2 regions of the Lysinibacillus sp. UBA5994 genome follow, and region 1 is predicted to be linked to the other one. Evidence: riboswitches for the same ligand, from Rfam matches in the RefSeq annotation. Region 1 holds a riboswitch; the other holds the start of a gene.
The links. Region 1 has a riboswitch for cyclic di-AMP ahead of B3D98_RS10225 (APC family permease). Riboswitches for the same ligand answer to the same signal wherever they lie in the genome.
Positions count from the first base shown of each region.

Region 2: another riboswitch for cyclic di-AMP. It lies ahead of B3D98_RS13590 (TrkH family potassium uptake protein); the one in region 1 lies ahead of B3D98_RS10225 (APC family permease).

Region 1 is NZ_DJAU01000029.1:19,286-28,410, reverse strand. It holds gene B3D98_RS10225 (APC family permease) at 1-1,558, opposite strand, end outside; cyclic di-AMP (ydaO/yuaA leader) riboswitch at 1,677-1,826, opposite strand; gene B3D98_RS10220 (PepSY domain-containing protein) at 2,040-2,564, opposite strand; gene B3D98_RS10215 (PepSY domain-containing protein) at 2,655-3,326, opposite strand; gene B3D98_RS10210 (HAMP domain-containing sensor histidine kinase) at 3,323-4,618, opposite strand; gene B3D98_RS10205 (response regulator transcription factor) at 4,608-5,303, opposite strand; gene B3D98_RS10200 (hypothetical protein) at 5,422-5,706, opposite strand; gene B3D98_RS10195 (leucine-rich repeat protein) at 5,805-8,825, opposite strand; gene B3D98_RS10190 (InlB B-repeat-containing protein) at 8,976-9,125, opposite strand, start outside.
Region 2 is NZ_DJAU01000041.1:33,202-42,326, forward strand. It holds gene floA (flotillin-like protein FloA) at 1-374, opposite strand, end outside; gene B3D98_RS13580 (NfeD family protein) at 378-1,706, opposite strand; gene rpsU (30S ribosomal protein S21) at 2,019-2,192, opposite strand; cyclic di-AMP (ydaO/yuaA leader) riboswitch at 2,445-2,586, shown strand; gene B3D98_RS13590 (TrkH family potassium uptake protein) at 2,703-4,040, shown strand; gene B3D98_RS13595 (potassium channel family protein) at 4,066-4,722, shown strand; gene B3D98_RS13600 (manganese catalase family protein) at 4,774-5,343, opposite strand; gene B3D98_RS13605 (spore coat protein CotJB) at 5,368-5,631, opposite strand; gene B3D98_RS13610 (spore coat associated protein CotJA) at 5,624-5,851, opposite strand; gene deoC (deoxyribose-phosphate aldolase) at 5,987-6,658, opposite strand; gene mtaB (tRNA (N(6)-L-threonylcarbamoyladenosine(37)-C(2))-methylthiotransferase MtaB) at 6,972-8,321, shown strand; gene B3D98_RS13625 (CsxC family protein) at 8,538-9,125, opposite strand, start outside.

The DNA of each region.
Region 1 (9,125 bases):
ACTTCTCTTCAAAAGCTTTTGCATCTGCTTGATCGAAAGCTACGTAAAAGGCTATCACTTTATCAACCTTAAGTGATTTGGCATAATGTAGGGAGTTTTCAACCACCTTTGTTATACCAGCTACTGGCACAATGAAAACATTCCCCTCAATAGTAGCCAGTTCCTCATGATTTAATCTTAACTGTTCTCCAACAGCTTGATAATGTTGCTTAATGCGATGGAATACAAAAATAATAATTGGTAAAAAGATAAACACTGGCCATACTTGAGGCATTTTTGTCACAAAAAACATCATTGCCACGATGAAAGAGATAGCAGCCCCAATTGTATTGATCGTAAATTTTGCTACCCAGCCTTTAGGTTTTTCGCGCCACCATTTTCTCATCATTCCCGTTTGCGCTAATGTAAAGGGAATAAATACGCCTACTGCATAGAGCGGAATTAAATGCTCTGTGGCCCCGTCAAAAAGTATAATTAAAAAAATGGCTGCAATACCTAGCATTAAAATACCATTTGAATAGCCAAGACGATCCCCTCGAATTTGGAAGATTCGTGGGATAAAACCATCCTTCGATAAATTCACAGCAAGCAAGGGAAAAGCTGAATATCCTGTATTTGCGGCAAGTACTAAAATCATTGCCGTTGTCCCCTGGACAATATAATAAAGAAAATTCCGACCAACACTAGCTTCTGCTAGTTGGGAAACGACTGTTGCTTCTGCTGTTGGTGCAACGCCATAAAAATAAGCTAGACTAACAATCCCGATGAATAAAACGGCTAAAATGGCGCCCATTGCTAAAAGCGTTTTAGCAGCATTATTCGGAGCAGGATTTCTAAAATTAGGTATAGCGTTAGAAATAGCCTCTACTCCTGTTAACGCTGAGCTTCCTGAAGCAAATGCCTTTAATAAAATAAATAGGCTAATCCCTGCCACTGGTGTGCCAATCTTTGGATGTAGCTCTGCAGGCACCTGTCCAGTTGCCACATTATAGAGCCCAATCCCGATTAGCAACAGCATAACGCCTACAAATAGATAAACTGGGTACGCCAAGATAGAGGCTGACTCTGTTACACCTCGCAAGTTTAAAATCGTTAAGAAAATCACAAATATAATAGCAATGGGTACATTATAAGCATGAAGACTTGGAAATGCAGATGTAATGGCATCTGTCCCGGCCGACACACTTACTGCTACCGTTAAAATATAATCAACAAGCAAAGAACCCCCTGCAACAAGACCTGCATTCACGCCTAAATTTTCTCGTGATACGACATAGGCGCCTCCCCCATGTGGATAGGCGAAGATAACTTGACGATAGGATAAAATCAGTGCCACGAGTAGAATAACCACTCCAGCGGCAATAGGTAAAGAATACCAAAACGCCATTGTACCTACAGTCATTAGGACAATTAAAATTTGTTCTGGTCCATAGGCTACTGATGACAATGCATCTGACGATAATATGGCCAGTGCCTTTGTTTTACTGAGCTTTTGTTCCCCTAACGCATCGGATCTTAATGGTTTGCCGATTACATAACGTTTGAATGAGGATTTCATTGATAAACACCTTCTAGTTTCATAGAATGTGTTTCGCCTTTCTAAATTACATCAAAAAACGCCTACAAGTCATCACTAAATAAGACTTGTAGACGCTCATCCGTCTGCCAAGCTCCACTTTTCTGCTCTTAACGCTTACGAGGTTAGCTGTCGGATTCGGGCCTGAGTAGCCCTACTCCTCCATAAGGAAGAGATTCACCCCAAGAATGGCTATGCCATCCATCAAAATTGGTTCCCCCGCGTTTAGTTGCTTCAGCGATTTAGAAATTTGAAACTTTTATAATGATGTCATATTACGCCTGCTAATTGAAAAAGTAAAGAAGAAAATTTTTCTCTTTTTTGAGTAAAAGCATAGGCTTTTTTTGAACATATAAATAATCGCTTCTTAAAGAAAATTTCCTGAATACCTAGTCAATACCCACAATATAAACAATAAAAACTGCCTTAAAGGTATATTCTACCTTCAAGACAGCTCATTATATTAGTCATCAAAGCCTTGTTCAAAGTCGATAATGTTCCCAGAGACTGCATCCACATCTACTTCGTATTCATATTGACCGTCTTTCAGTTCAATTTCATATACACCATCATCAAGCTTAATTTTTGTCACTTTACCCTTTGCTTTTGTTTGGGCTGTCTTGATAGCCTGCTCTTTTGTAATTATTTTTGTTGTAGCAGTCGTAGCAGGAATATGATCATCCCAATCATCGTCATCTAGACGTTCCTTTTTCTGCTTGAGCAATTTTCCACTATAAGCATCAAATTTTAAATCATATTCTTCTGTATCTGTATACACCTCTACTTCATAAATAGAGCTAAACTGATTTTGGTCAAATTCGATATTGGCAACTGTACCATCCACTACCGCTAGAGCTTTCTTCTCAATTTCCTGCATGGATAAGACCTTTTTTTCTTGGGCATTTCCTGATAATAAAGTCGTCGAGCCAATCGCTGCACCCACTCCCAGTGTAATTACTAGTGCTGGAATCATAATCATTTTTTTCATGTTCATCTCTCCTTTGTTTTATCTAAACTTAGCTTACCAAGTGAAGATGATAGAACTATAAGAGAAACATTAGAATTTCATGAGAATGATTTAATGATCGTCATCCCATGTTACAGACAGTACTTTTCCTGAAACAGCATGAATTTGAAATGTAGCTTCGTCCTCCTGCGTTTCAATCTCAACTAAATAATAACCACCCTCTGAGGTTTCTTCAAAATCAACTGAATCCACTTCACCCTTTAATTGCTTAAGAGCTATTTGAATGGCCTGTTGCTCAGTAATAATAGGCTCTTCGATAGGTTGTTCTTGTGGCTCAAGCTTTTTCTCAGCCAGTAGTTCGCCAGTATAACCATCAAACGTTAAATTCTTTTGAATTTCCTCATTTTCAACACGTACTGTGTAAATGGAGTCTGTAAGCATAACGCTTTCTACATCTCCATATTCCTTTTTAACCATTTGTCTGATCTGCTTTTCTGTTAATAGTAATTTACTATGTCCTTCTTTCAGGATTAGATCAGTCACCTGTTGTGTCGTAACATCGAGTATAGCTCCATACTTGACATCGTCACGCGTAAAAAGCATTTCAAAGGTATTTCCTTGTTTTTCAACCTGTGTAACATGACCATTGTAGATAGTCTCAATATGCCGAATAGCCTGCGCTTCACTAAGAGGTTGAATGTAAAAATAACGATGTTGAACAAACCAAATTACTCCACTACAAAGAAGGATAATAACAACAATTACTAACATCCACTTTTTCATTGCTGTCCCTCCTTTGGTATACATAAAGTAAAGCTTGAGCCTTCCCCTAGCTTACTTTTCACATCTATCGTTATACCTAATTGTTGTGCCAGTTCATGTGCAATTGCTAGCCCTAGCCCTGAACCACCTGTTTTACGATTACGATCCTCTGTTACACGATAGAAACGCTCAAACAAATGAGGAATATGCTCGACTGGAATACCAATACCAAAATCTTGGATGGTAATACGTACATGGTTGGTTGTTTCAGTGGCTTGAATACGTACTTCATCCTCACTATATTTCCTAGCATTATCCAGCAAAATAAAAAGTAGTTGCTTCAATATTTTTTCATCACTATTAATAAATTTTGGTATCTGCGCATCAATTCTAAATGTTCGATGATAAGCCTGTTCCATTTGTGAAGCTACTTTATTTAAGAAAGGGGCAAGCTCTAGTTGTTCGAAATGAATGTCCAATTGCTCTTTGTTTTTAGCTAGCTCTAGCAATTGCAACACCATTTCATGCATACGAGATGATTCATTGGCAATGGCCTGTAAGGATTCCTGAGCAACCTCACGATTATCAAAACCCCTTCTTAGGAGTAGTTTTGCATAACTTTCAATGACAGTTATAGGAGTTTTTAACTCGTGAGAGGCATTTGATACAAATTCTTGTTGCTTTTGATAATGTTGTTCAAGCTTCTCCATCATTATATTAAAAGTGCGGTTAATGTTTATTAACTCGTCCCCACCTTTTTCTGTAGTATCTATTTTTTCATATTTCCCAGTAGATGCACTTTTGCGCATGGTCTCATTTAAACGTTCTAGCGGTAATAAAATAAGTCGCCCAAGTACCAAGCTCGCTAGGAAAATTGGAATCGTTGCCACGACAGATACAACAACTAAGATGACCTTTAACAAATCTAATGTCCGTTCTACTTCTTCCATAGATTGCTGTAATGTTATGTCCACTACCGTTCCGTCGATCCAAATAGCAGGCATAGTGTAGGTAATGGCAGGGACTTCTTGCATTTCAAGGGTAGCTTGAACCTTTGTTTTCAAGCGTTCACCATCATAAATATAAACAGCACCATCTGTTGGCATATAAGCTCTTAATACTTGCTGTAAGTTGGTTTGTGCATTTAACTGACTCAGTGTAGAGCTTAAATCATTTGCCCGTGACTGGAGCTGATTATATTCCGTATCATAGGCAAATTTCTCATACAACAAATAAATTCCACTATTTGTTGCCACTATAATAACTAGCATAAGCAATGTTGTTAGTAGATGAATTTTTGTTTTAAGTCTCATAACTATGTTCCTTTAGCACATATCCAACACCTCGAATTGTTTGGATAAGAGGTGCTGGATTAGCAGCCTCAAGCTTTTGCCGTACATAACGTATATAAACATCCACAACATTTGTATCCCCATAATAATCATAGCCCCACACAGCCTCTAATATTTGCTCCCTTGTCAGTACTTGTTTAGGATGCTTTAGTAAATAGAACAACAAATCATACTCACGAGGTGTCAGCTGAATTTCCTTATCAAAATACACAACTTCCCTTGTTTGCTCGTTTATCGATAAATGGCCAAATGTAAGTGCAACTTGCTTTGGATTTACCTTCTGCGAAAACCGTAATGCATTGCGAATTCGTGCCAGTAGCTCCTCAATTTCAAAAGGCTTTGTCACGTAATCATTGGCTCCTAAATCCAAGCCCTTTACCTTATCCTCTACTTCACTTTTAGCAGTTAGCATGATAACAGGTGTTTGGGATTCTGTTGCACGAATACGCTTTAGCACATCAATACCGCTCATCTCAGGTAGCATGATATCAAGTAAAATTAAATCCCATTGCTGCTCACGGTATTGTAGTAAGCCTTCTGCTCCTGTATGTGCCATTGCTGCCTCATATCCTTCAAATTGAAGCTCCAGTTGTAGCACTCTCGCAATATTCTCTTCATCTTCTATAATTAAAATTCGATGTGTCATGTCGAATCCGTCCTTCGCCTTTTCTTTTCATCGTATACGATACAAGTGGTGAAAGTCTAATTAGAAAATGATGAGAAAGACAATACATTTCTTTTTTTGACACAGGGTACGTCTTTAACTAATAAACTTTCGGTAAAAAGCTGTAAATATCCCTTTTCTCAAAAATTCCTGAGCTTACTTTAGCAACTTTTTTGCCATTTAAACGGCTTGGAAAGGGAAACTCAATATGTGGACCATTATAATGAATAATTGTCACTGTACCATCAGAGTTATTACGCCAATCATAATTCCTTTCATCCGTTTTAATTGAAAGTTTAATCGATACAAAAGCTAAACTTAAGAATAATATGAAGAAGGCAAGACGAACGATTTTCAATAGAAACACTTCCTTTTCTATTAGCATAATAATTTACATCCTTACGCACTATTGAGTAATGTTAATAATTTGAACAAAAAAATCTCACCAAAAGCTTTATGGATAGCCATTGGTGAGGTTTTTAATTATTGATGCAAAGCTCTATACAAAAATGTTACAAACTCCGCACGTGTTACAGGATCATTTGGTCTAAAGTTGCCATTATCTCCAATTGTGATCCCATTTCCTGCAAGTATAGCGATAAAGTTATGTGCCCAGTGTGTTTTTGGCACATCCTCGAAAGTATCTTTATTCGATGAAGTTAAATTAAAGGCAAGAACTAATACTTTTGCCATTTGAGCGCGTGTCAAATTCGTAGTTGGCTGGAAGTTCCCATCTATGCCTTCAAACAGACCTGCTTGTTGCACCTGATCGATTACCCCAAAATAGAGATGGCCTTTAGGTATATCGTTAAATTCTCGCGCATCTTTTTTCGGTTCTAGCGCTAATGCTCTTGTTAATATCAGGGCAGCATGCTGGCGCTGAATTGGTGCATTTGGCTTGAAGGTGCCATCTTGATAGCCTGTAATAATGCCCTGCTTTGCCATCTCCTGAATCATCGCCCAGGCCCAATGTCCTTGAGAAATATCTGAGAAGATGATATCTGGCTCTGTTGGTTGTGGATCAATTGGTTCTTCAGGTTTAGGTTTTTGTTCTTCAGGTTTAGGTTCTTGTTTTTCAGGTATGGTTGGCTCTGGTATTGGGGATGGATTCGGAGATATACTTCCTCCACCACCCGATGAACCGTCTGTTACCCAATGGGCATATAAGGTGATATTGGACTTCACTACATCTTTAGAAAAATTCCATGGTATCGTCAGTTCAATATCCTTATACCAGCCTGTAAATGTATAGCCTGCCTTTGTTGGATTTACTGGATTTGTTGCTAAGGTATCTTTAGTTACCTTCTGTGATGCTACTGCACTTCCTCCATTTGTTTCGAAATCCACCGTATACTGTGCGACGACGTTTTCCCATTTTGCATACAAGGTTGTATTTTGGGTTATCATATCCGTTGTAAAATTCCATGGTGTGGTGAATTGAGCATCCTTATACCAGCCTAAAAATGTATACCCTGGTTTTATAGGGATTACTGGTTTACTTACTAGTGCCTCATAAATTACTGTAATAGGATTGATTGCTGTCCCCCCATTTGTATTAAATGTGACAACATATGAATTTGCTTTCCATTTCGCATACAAGGCAAGATCTGATTCTTCAATATCAACAATGCTATTGACTGTATAATCTATACCATCTCCCACGTTAGTGCTGTTCCAACCATCAAATGTATAGCCAGTTTTTTCTAAAGATCCTATATTATCTAAGATCGTTGCTGGAGTATTTCTTGGATACATATTCATATCTACTGGTGGATTTCCTTGTTCAGAGCCATTTCCATGATAGATAATTTGATAAGTAAGTAACTCGAACTGGTGATTATTTTGATTGGCATAGGCTTGAGCAGTCGATGCATCATGACCATAAATAATTAAATTACTTGGATTTGCATTAAAAATATCTTCTAAAAGAATCGTTGCATCCGATAATATTTTCACTTGTTTAAGATTATTGTCATTAAAGGCATTATCCTCTACAGTCATTACATTTTTAGGAATTTCAATGCTACTAAGTCTATTCTTCCCAAAGGCCCATCTACCAATATTTGTTACACTACTAGGAATCTCTATACTTGTAAGCTGATTATCGAGAAATACACTTTCCGCTATACTTGTTATATTTGAGGGAATCGTTACATTTGAAAGTTCATTGGTAGCAAATGCATACGCTCCTATACTTACGACACTAGTAGGTATTACTAAAGAGGTTATGTGATTATCTGAAAACGCCCATTCTCCTATAGTCTCCAAAGTTGCTGGTAACTCAATGTTTGTTAATTGGTTCTCCATAAATGCGAAATCCCCAATTGTCTTAAGTTGATTTGGCAGCTTAACTGTAGCAAGTGCATTATCTAAAAATGCATATGAGCCAATTTGAGTAACTTGATCTGGTATTTCTATAGCAGTAAGTTTATTTGTAAAGAATACACCTTCACCTATCTTTTTAAGGTTATTTGGTAGTTTCACATACGTTAATTGATTTTCTGCAAATGCTACATCTCCAATGCTTGTTACACTGTCTGGTATAATTACCTGCGTAAGACCTTTTTCACCAAATGCTCCACTACCTATTGCTGTTACTACCCTGCCATCTAGCTGACTTGGAATGGTTATTGCCATATCAGTACCTATGTAATCTCTAATCGTTACTGACCCATCCCTATTTTTTGTCCACTCATAATCCGCTTCATTGACAGGATCTGGAGAATTTATACCTTTAAAGTTTATATTCAACCTATTTGCATACTCTTTTGCAGAAGAATTCTCTGGAGCATAAATAACAAGGTTAGGACTATGCCCTATAAAAGCATCATCACCTATTTCAACATCTTTAGAATATATAATGATTTCCTTTAGGTAATTATTTGAAAAGGCTTCATCTCCAATGCTTTTCACACTTTCTGGTATCTCTAAACTTTCAATATCATTCCTTGCAAATGCATTTGACCCTATTATTTTTACACCTTCTGGAATTTTCGCATTGACAATATCATTCGTTGAAAATGCATGATCTCCTATACTAATAACACTTTTAGGTATATCTACGCTTTCTAGCAAATTTCCAGAAAATGCATAATTCCCGATACTACTTAGATTATTTGGAAGTATCACATTTGTTAGTTGGTTTAAGGAAAATACACCATCACCAATGTTCGTTAGATTACTTGGCAGTGTCACACTTGTTAACTGATTTTGATAAAAAGCATAAGCACCAATTGTTGTTATTGTTTCTGGTATCGTGAGGCTTGTCAGATTTTTATTAGTAAACACCCAAGCGTCTATCCCTGTTACGATTTTCCCTTGTATTTGGTGAGGGATTACCATGTCTCCGCCAGTACCTGTGTATGTCTTTATAGTTATCGATCCATCAGGGCTATCTTCCACATCATAATCAGCTTCATTAGCAAAAGTAAAAGGGATTTTCACTAACATCATGAAGATAAATAGTGTAAACCATATTCCATATCTAACACTTTTTGCTTTCATATAGTCTCTCCTTTCTTTAAAAATGAAATAATTCTTCTTCATCTTAAAGGTAATTATTTACTCCCACTATTGAGGAATGTTAATTATTTTTAGGTAAATACAAAAATCCCATCATTGGTAGTCTTATCACACCAGTGATGGGATTTTTTCTTATTGAGTGAGGGCTCTATATAAAAAGATTGCGAATTCTGCCCGTGTAACAGCATCATTAGGTCTAAAATTACCTTGATCACCTATTGTGATCCCGTTTGACGCAAGAATAGCAATATAATTGTATGCCCAATGAGTAGCAGATACATC
Region 2 (9,125 bases), on a different contig from region 1:
GCTTCTAATACATCACGCCCAGCTAAATCAATTGCTGCACAACGTTCAAATGACAGCTCAATATTGGCACGGTGAGCCGCAATTAAGGCATTCACTACACGGTCAACATTACCACCTGCTAAATAGTGACTCTCTAACTGATTAATCGTTACAGGTAAACCTGCTTTATGTGCTTTAATCAACGGATTAACAATTCGAGAAGGGATTACACGACGCAATCGCATCCCAATTAATGTAAAAATGCTCACACGTACACCTGCTGCTAATGCAGAAATCCACAATGCAACGGGTACAAAGGTAAAGAATACCGCAAGCACAATGAATAAAATAACTAGTCCAGCAATAGGACCAATCAAAGCTAAATCAAAACCCATTTTCTATTCCTCCATCTCTTTATCTGTTTGTCTCACAACAATGCGTGAGCCTTCAACTTTAATAATTTCTACATGTTGATTGGCATCGATATAGCCACCTTCTGATACAATATCAATGCGTTCACTACCAAGTACCATTGTTCCAGATGGACGAAGTGGTGTAAGCGTTTTCCCAATTTTTCCTAACAGTTCTGTGCGATTCACATTGGATACATACCCTTCTTCTGTCGTGGTTGCATCCATTAACACAAGCCTGTTTAAGACATGCAGTTTTTTCCCGAAAAATTTCATCAGAATCACCATTCCTATCATCGCTATCACAAGCGCAATGAGAATTGCTACTATCATTTGCATCATATTTGCACCTGCCAGTATCAGACTTAGTACTATTAAGACACCACCTAAAATACCAACAATTCCACCAGGGACAAAAAACTCTGCAATTAAAAGGGCTAAGCCAACAATAAATAACAATAATGTTTCATATCCCGCAAAGCCGGCCACCATATGTCCAAAGAAAAATAAACCAAGTGCTGATAAGCCCATTATACCTGGAACACCAAATCCTGGCGAATAAAGCTCCATCACAAGTCCTAAGCTAGCGATAGACAATAGAATAGGTACAATGATGGGATTTGTAATAAAACGAGCTAACTTTTCAGAAAAGGTTGGTTCAATGGGAACAACATCACTACCATTCAAGTTGGTTACTTCTAAAAGCTCCTGAAAATCGTTAACCGTCCCTTCAGAATATTTAACCTTTGCTGCCTCTGAGGCTGATAGGGTTAACAAATTCTTTCCGCCAGCACGGTATTCTGGTAGTTCATAGTTGGTATCTGCCATTGCTAATGCATACTTAGGGTCGCGCCCTGACGTTTCTGCTGCTGCTTTCATTTGAGCAAGCCAAGCGCTATTGGCCTTTAGGTCGGCTGCATTACCTGCTGAATCGATAACTGCCGCTGCACCGATTGTTCCATTTGGAACCATGTAGATCTCATCCGCATGTAAGGCTAAAAACGCTCCTGCTGAGTGCGCATCCTTATTAATATAAGCAATCGTTTTTATTTGCGTTGCATCCATAAGCATGGCGATATCGCTTGCTGCATTCACAAAACCGCCAGGCGTATGTATTTCTAAGATAATCGCCTCTGCATTGTTTTCTTCAGCCTCTTTAAAAGCTCGTTCTAAAAATGCATGAAGTCCTCGCTCTACTTCATTATGAATCGGAACATGATAAACCTTATTACTGGCTAAAGCCGAAGTTAATGGAAACGCTAACAAAAGAGTCATCCATATCACTAGTAAATAGCTGAGGATTCTCCGTTTTCGCATCTTTTTCCCTCCCTTCTAACATGCCTCTCCTCTGTATATACGGTCAATCATGCGAAAAGTTTCACAAATCTTAAAAAATTTATTAATTATTTATCATTCGATCTAATGCCAATTACTAACACTTAGTATGTGCAAAAAAGCCGAATGAATCAAAGTGATTTCATTCGGCTTTTTCATATGTACGTAAAGTTGAGCAATGTAAAATACCTGAAATTAATCAAAAATGTGATTAATTTCAGGTATAACTTTGTCTGCTCAGTGAATCATACAATTGCGTGTTATGAACGTAGGGATTTTTAATGGGAAATTAAATTACCACTTACGTTTACGTGCAGCTTCTGATTTCTTTTTACGTTTTACGCTAGGTTTTTCGTAGAACTCGCGCTTTCTAACTTCTTGAATTGTACCACTTTTTGATACAGTACGTTTGAAGCGGCGAAGAGCATCTTCAAGCGATTCGTTTTTGCGAACGACAGTTTTTGACATCTCTCTTTCCCTCCCTCCGAACACACGTCAATACACAATTAGGCAAATCACCTTCTGTTGTGTACTAAAAAATTATATCGTATTGTCTAATAATGGTCAATAGAAAGTATGCGAAATTATCAAGTGAATTTTTGGTTTTATTTTTGCTCGAATTATTCATACACAATTCGCCCACAATAAAAATAATTACATTTTCCTAACAATTAAGGGGTTTACAAAAAATAGAATAAGGGCGTAGAATAATCACATTCAATTTCATATCGGCCAAATCTCAACTATTTGAGAACGGAGGAACCAATCTTTTGGGGTTAATTCTGCTTTAGCAGAAGGGATGAGAAAGCTCTTTCGCCATCCTACCCGTCAGCTAACTTCGTCGGCTAAAGCGAAGGAGGTCGTTATTGACCACCATTATTAGCATGCTTTCTACCCTTTTCATGCTCTAATCGTAGGTCTTTTTATTATGCCATCTAACAAACAGTTGTTTACTATTCAGAATTGAGGGAAAATTAAATGAACAATTTTAAAAGAGCATTAAATCCTCCCAAAGTTCTTGTATTGGGCTTTGCCCTTATCATTGCCATAGGTACGTTTCTTTTAACAATGCCATTTTCTACTGAGGATGGGAAGGGTTTGCCCTTTTTAGATGCTTTATTCACTGCTACATCAGCTACTTGTGTCACAGGTTTAATTGTAGTTGATACAGGTGATACCTTCTCTATTTTTGGCGAAGTGGTCCTTTTATTCTTAATCCAAATTGGCGGTTTAGGATTTATGACATTTGCCACATTATTATTTTTACTGCTTGGAAAGAAAATTTCATTAAAAGAAAGACTGCTGCTTAAAGAAGCATTTAATAATATCTCCATTGCTGGTCTTGTTCGATTAGTGAAAAGAATATTGCTCTTTACAGCATGTATTGAAATAATCGGTGGTCTAATTCTATCGATTCGTTTTTCTTTTGATATGCCTATTGGAAAGGCCCTTTATTTTGGATTTTTTCATGCCATATCCAACTTCAACAACGCGGGCTTCGATTTAATGGGTGGCTTTAACGGAATGACTGCCTATGTTGATGACCCCTTTGTTGTTTTCACCATCTGTGCTCTTATTACAATCGGTGGATTAGGCTTTATTGTGATGAATGAATTGTATGAATATCGTGTAACTAAAAGGCTTTCTGTCCATTCAAAAATAGTCTTAGTAACGACACTTTTGCTCACTGTTAGCGGAACCATTTTGATATTTTTGTTTGAGTATGGCAACCAAAAAACTCTTGGACCATTATCCGAATGGGGTAAAGTATTAGGTTCCCTTTACCAAGCGGTTACACCACGAACTGCTGGCTCCAATACACTGGCTATTGGGGACTTAACGCATTCTACATTATTTTTAATGATTCTTTTCATGTTTATTGGGGCAGGCTCTGGGTCGACTGCTGGAGGTATTAAAATCACAACCTTTGCTGTTTTAGTAGCTACTATGTGGTCACAAATTCGAGGAAAAGAAGATGTCGTTCTCTTTAAACGTAGAATTGTTACTGAAACTATCTTAAAGGCTTTGACGGTTACAATGTGTGGAGGATTAATTGTTGTAGTCGTGACGATTATTCTCAGTATCACGGAACAGCATCATAGCTTTATGATGTACTTATTTGAGGCTACCTCTGCGTTTGGTACTGTTGGTCTTTCGATGGGCCTAACTCCAGAGCTAACACCTGCTGGTCGTCTTCTTCTGATTATTACAATGTTCGCAGGAAGAGTAGGACCATTAACCATTGCTTTTGCCATTGCAAAACGAAGAAAAAAAGAGAGTTTCCGCCACCCAAAAGGAAATATTATGATTGGATAACCAAATGAGAGGAAGACAGAACGCTATGACCATTAAACAATACGCTGTGATTGGCTTAGGTAGATTCGGAACAAGCGTCGCTCGCAGATTGCATGAAGCTGGACAGGAAATATTAGGAATTGATATAAATGAAGAAAGAGTAGAGGATGCCGAACCCTATGTGACTCACGCTGTGGTTGCAGATACAACAGAAGAAAAAGCCTTAAAATCGATTGGTATTGGTAACTTCGATTGTGTTATCGTAGCGATCGGTAATGATATGCAATCTAGTATTTTAACCGTCTCTTTATTAAAAGAGCTAGGGATCAAAAAAGTGATCGCAAAGGCACTTGGTAAAAGACATGGACAAGTGTTAGATAAAGTAGGAGCTGATTGGATTATTTACCCAGAAAGAGATATGGGTGAACGTGTAGCTAATCAACTCCTATCCCCAAATATGTTGAATTATATCGAATTATCAAAGGAATACAGCATTGAAGAAATTATGATTCCTTCCAAAATGGCTGGACAAAACCTTCGGGATTTAGACTTGCGCGCAAAATATAACGTCAGTGTAATTGCGATTGTGCGCGAAGGTGAAATTATTATCTCCCCTTCTCCTGAGCAAATTATTGAAAAGGAAGATTTATTAGTAATGATTGGTCATCGAAAAGATCTTAGCTTATTCTCAAATATTCAGTAACCGCAAAAAGGCTGTGTCAAGTTCACCTTGATACAGCCTGCCATTTTTGTCTTAGAAAACTTTCTTTTGATCTCTATCATCTTTTAAAATTTCAACAGCCTCTCTAAAGCGCTGGGAATGAACAATTTCCCGTTCACGTAAAAACTTCAAGCTATCATTTAAATCCGTGTCATCTGATAAGTCAATAATCCATTGATATGTGGCACGTGCCTTTTCTTCGGCTGCTATATCCTCATACAAATCCGCGATAGGGTCACCCTTTGCTTGAATATAGGTTGCTGTGAATGGTACCCCCGAGGCGTTTTGATAAAATAGAGCCCGATCGTGATTTACATAATGATCACCCAATCCAGCTTCTTTCAGCATTTCTGGTGTTGCATCTTTTGTTAGCTTATAAATCATCGTGGCAATCATTTCTAAATGTGAAAATTCCTCTGTTGCTATATCGGTCAATAACCCTACTACTTTGTCAGGAATCGTATAGCGCTGATTCATATAGCGTAGAGCTGCTGCCAGTTCCCCATCCGCTCCTCCATATTGTTCAATTAAAAACTTTGCAAGCATTGGGTTACATGTACTAACTTTTACCGGATACTGGAGTTTCTTTTCATAATACCACAAAGATTTTTCCTCCTAGTCTTTTGTTTAGACTTGCCATGGCCATGGTGTATCAATCCAGTTAAAAGGATAATTCGAATAGCTTCTCCCAAAATTCATGAGTGGTCCATATTTTTGCTCAAAATCAATTTTAAGTTTCATACTTTTCTCTGTATTTTCATTAAATTGCTGAATGGCGTCATAATCGTGTGGATGAGTGTCTAAATAGAGGTTTAATTCAACAATGACGAAATCAATTGCTTGTATTTCTTCTAATTGCTTATAAAATTCGGGCGGCATCTTTTTAGTCATGCTTCCTCCCTCCTTTTAGGGGAAATGGGTATGGGCTAAACAACTGTGGCCATAGTGTTCCTGCCATTAGCGCTTCTCTGGCGGTTGGAAATTGTGGAAGTCCAGGTGGTTGAAAACCCATATATAGTTGTGGGGGTGTTGCATAATACTTAACTTCTATAGGCTTACAAGGATCAAAGGGGCTAATATAGGGCCTCCAAGACTTATACTGTGTAAACATGACATCCTCCTTTCTGTATTTACATTCATCAGTGGAGTATATGTGTATAGAAAATTATTATGCTGATTAAACACAAAGAAGCCATAAGCTCATGTCAATGTACACATGAGCTTATGGCTCTATAAAAAGATAATATTAATAGTTGGAGTCTGCAATTAAACCATTCATAATAGCTACACCAGAGCTAGCCCCAATACGAGTCGCACCTGCTTCTACCATTTTTTTCATGTCCTCTAAGCTACGAACACCACCTGATGCTTTTACACCAAGTTCTGGACCTACAGTTTTACGCATAAGCGCGATATCCTCTGCTGTTGCTCCACCAGTAGAAAAACCTGTAGATGTTTTCACATAGTCAGCACCCGCTGCTACAGCTAACTCACATGCCTTCACTTTTTCTTCGTCTGTTAGTAAGCATGATTCAATAATGACTTTTACAAGTGCGCTATCTTTAGCTGCTTCTACCACTGCTGCGATATCTGCTTGTACAAGGTCATAGTTTTTATCTTTTAACGCACCGATATTAATAACCATATCTACTTCTTTTGCACCGTTAGCAATGGCGTCTTTTGCTTCAAATGCTTTGACTGCTGGTGTATTGGCACCAAGTGGGAAGCCGATAACCGTACAAACTAACACGTCTGTACCCTGTAATAATTCACTGCTTCGCTTTACCCAAGTTGGATTTACACAAACAGAAGCAAAGTTAAATTGTTTAGCTTCAGCACATAATTTTTCAATTTGTTCTTTTGTTGCCTCAGCCTTTAATAATGTATGATCAATCATACGTGCAAAATTTTTTTCCATTGTTGAACGCTCCTTCATTAAACAAGATGTACGTACCTCTTCGAATCATATCATTTTTTCGCGATGGCGTCTAATTTCTTTCTATATAATGAACACCCAAATATAAACATTCCAGAACGAGTCATGTTTATCTGAAGTCCTCAAAAGATTATATAGAAAGTGATAACTTAATTATTTCACAAAAAAATCTTATATGTACTGATTTTATAAGGATTATGTTATCATAAATCACGTATCTAAAATATGTACAACGAAAAACTTATTAAATGTTTGGAAACACAAGGTAATGTGAATTGAAAGGATGATATATATCATGAGTAACGAGCGATCAAAAATCGTGAGTTTTCATACTCTAGGTTGTAAAGTAAATCATTACGAAACAGAAGCAATTTGGCAGCTGTTTAAAGAAGAAGGCTATGATCGAACAGAATTTGATCAACAAGCAGACGTTTACGTCATTAATACATGCACAGTTACGAATACTGGAGATAAAAAATCACGTCAGGTTATTCGTCGAGCAATTCGCCAAAATCCGGATGCAGTTATTTGTGTAACAGGATGCTATGCACAAACATCCCCTGCAGAAATTATGGCAATCCCTGGTGTTGATATTGTTGTTGGAACACAAGATCGTACGAAATTACTTGGTTATATTGAACAATATCGTGCGGAACGACAACCGATTAATGCTGTACGTAATATTATGAAAAACCGAGTATACGAAGAATTAGATGTACCAGCATTTACAGACCGTACACGTGCTTCGTTAAAAATCCAAGAAGGCTGTAACAATTTCTGTACATTTTGTATTATTCCATGGGCACGTGGTTTAATGCGTTCTCGTGACCCACAAGAGGTATTACATCAAGCACAGCAATTAGTAGATGCTGGTTATCTTGAAATTGTCTTAACTGGTATTCATACAGGTGGCTATGGTCAGGATTTAAAAGATTATAATCTTGCTCAATTACTACGTGATTTAGAGGCCAATGTAACAGGCTTAAAGCGTCTTCGTATTTCATCTATTGAGGCTAGTCAATTAACAGATGAAGTAATTGAAGTACTACGTGAATCAAAGATTGTCGTGAATCATTTACACATCCCTATTCAATCTGGTTCTGATACGGTATTAAAACGTATGCGTCGTAAATATACAATGGAGTTCTTCGGTGAACGTTTAACAAAATTACATGAGGCTTTACCTGATTTAGCTGTTACTTCTGATGTAATCGTTGGTTTTCCAGGTGAGACAGAGGAAGAGTTTATGGACACATATAACTTTATTCGCGATCATAAATTTTCTGAGCTACACGTTTTCCCATTCTCTCCTCGTACAGGAACCCCTGCTGCACGTATGGAAGATCAAATTGATGAAGACATTAAAAATGAGCGTGTGCATCGACTCATCTCTTTAAACGATCAGCTAGCAAAAGAGTATGCTTCTCGTTTTGAAGATCAAGTGCTAGAAGTTATCCCTGAAGAATTTGTGCATGATGACAGTGAAGAAGAAGGCCTTCTAACAGGCTATACAGACAATTACTTAAAAGTAGTTTTTGAGGGTCCAGAAAGTCTAATCGGACAACTTGTAAAAGTAAAAATTACACAAGCAGGCTACCCTCACTCAAAAGGACAATTTGTACGCGTTTTAGAAACAGTGAAATAAATAGTGAAAAAAGGGTTGCCAATTTTATATGGCAACCCTTTTTCCTTTTAATGAAGCTAATCATTCACTTGTATTTGATTTTTCATAATATTGATAAATGCTTTTAAAGATTGACAGCTCCTATAAGAAAATTAGTAGTACAAACAAAATATCCATCTGTACTACCAGCTTTCTTAATATATTATAATATTCTACTGTCCTCTAAACTAGCATTTATCAAGGACTAGGAGGAGGTGTAAGTCCTAAAAGAACAGGCGTTATTACGCTACTGCCAGCACCAAGGCGGATTTGTTGCACTTGCAATACTTTTACAGTAAGTTCTAAGACAATTTTTTCACGTAATGTGCTGAATGTCCCTTCAGGAGCCGCCATAATCGGTGAAAAATCAAGTTCAAAGAAGTTGGCAGCTACTAATTCACCAAATGGTTGTTCATTGTATTTAACAAGATTTTGGAAGAAAGCCTTATCTAATCGAGCATCCATTTGTGTTCTTTCGTTAAGGAAGTTCGCTTCAGCAAACTCGGAAATGCCTAAGATTGGTGTTGCGCCTCCAGGTGTTTGTGGGAAAATAAGATCTGTAAAACCAGAAAACGGAACGTCAGCAATTCTATCTCGAAGTGCCCCATTACATGCTGATGAAGCATATTCAATATTTTTCCGAATATGTCCTGCTACAAATAATTTAGCTCTTGTTACTCTAAAGAAATCAGTGCCACCAATACGTGCAAAGCTAACTGGTACAAGTTTCACTTGATTTAGGAAGACATTCTTTTTCACTCGTTTGATTTCTGTAGCAGCAGGGCT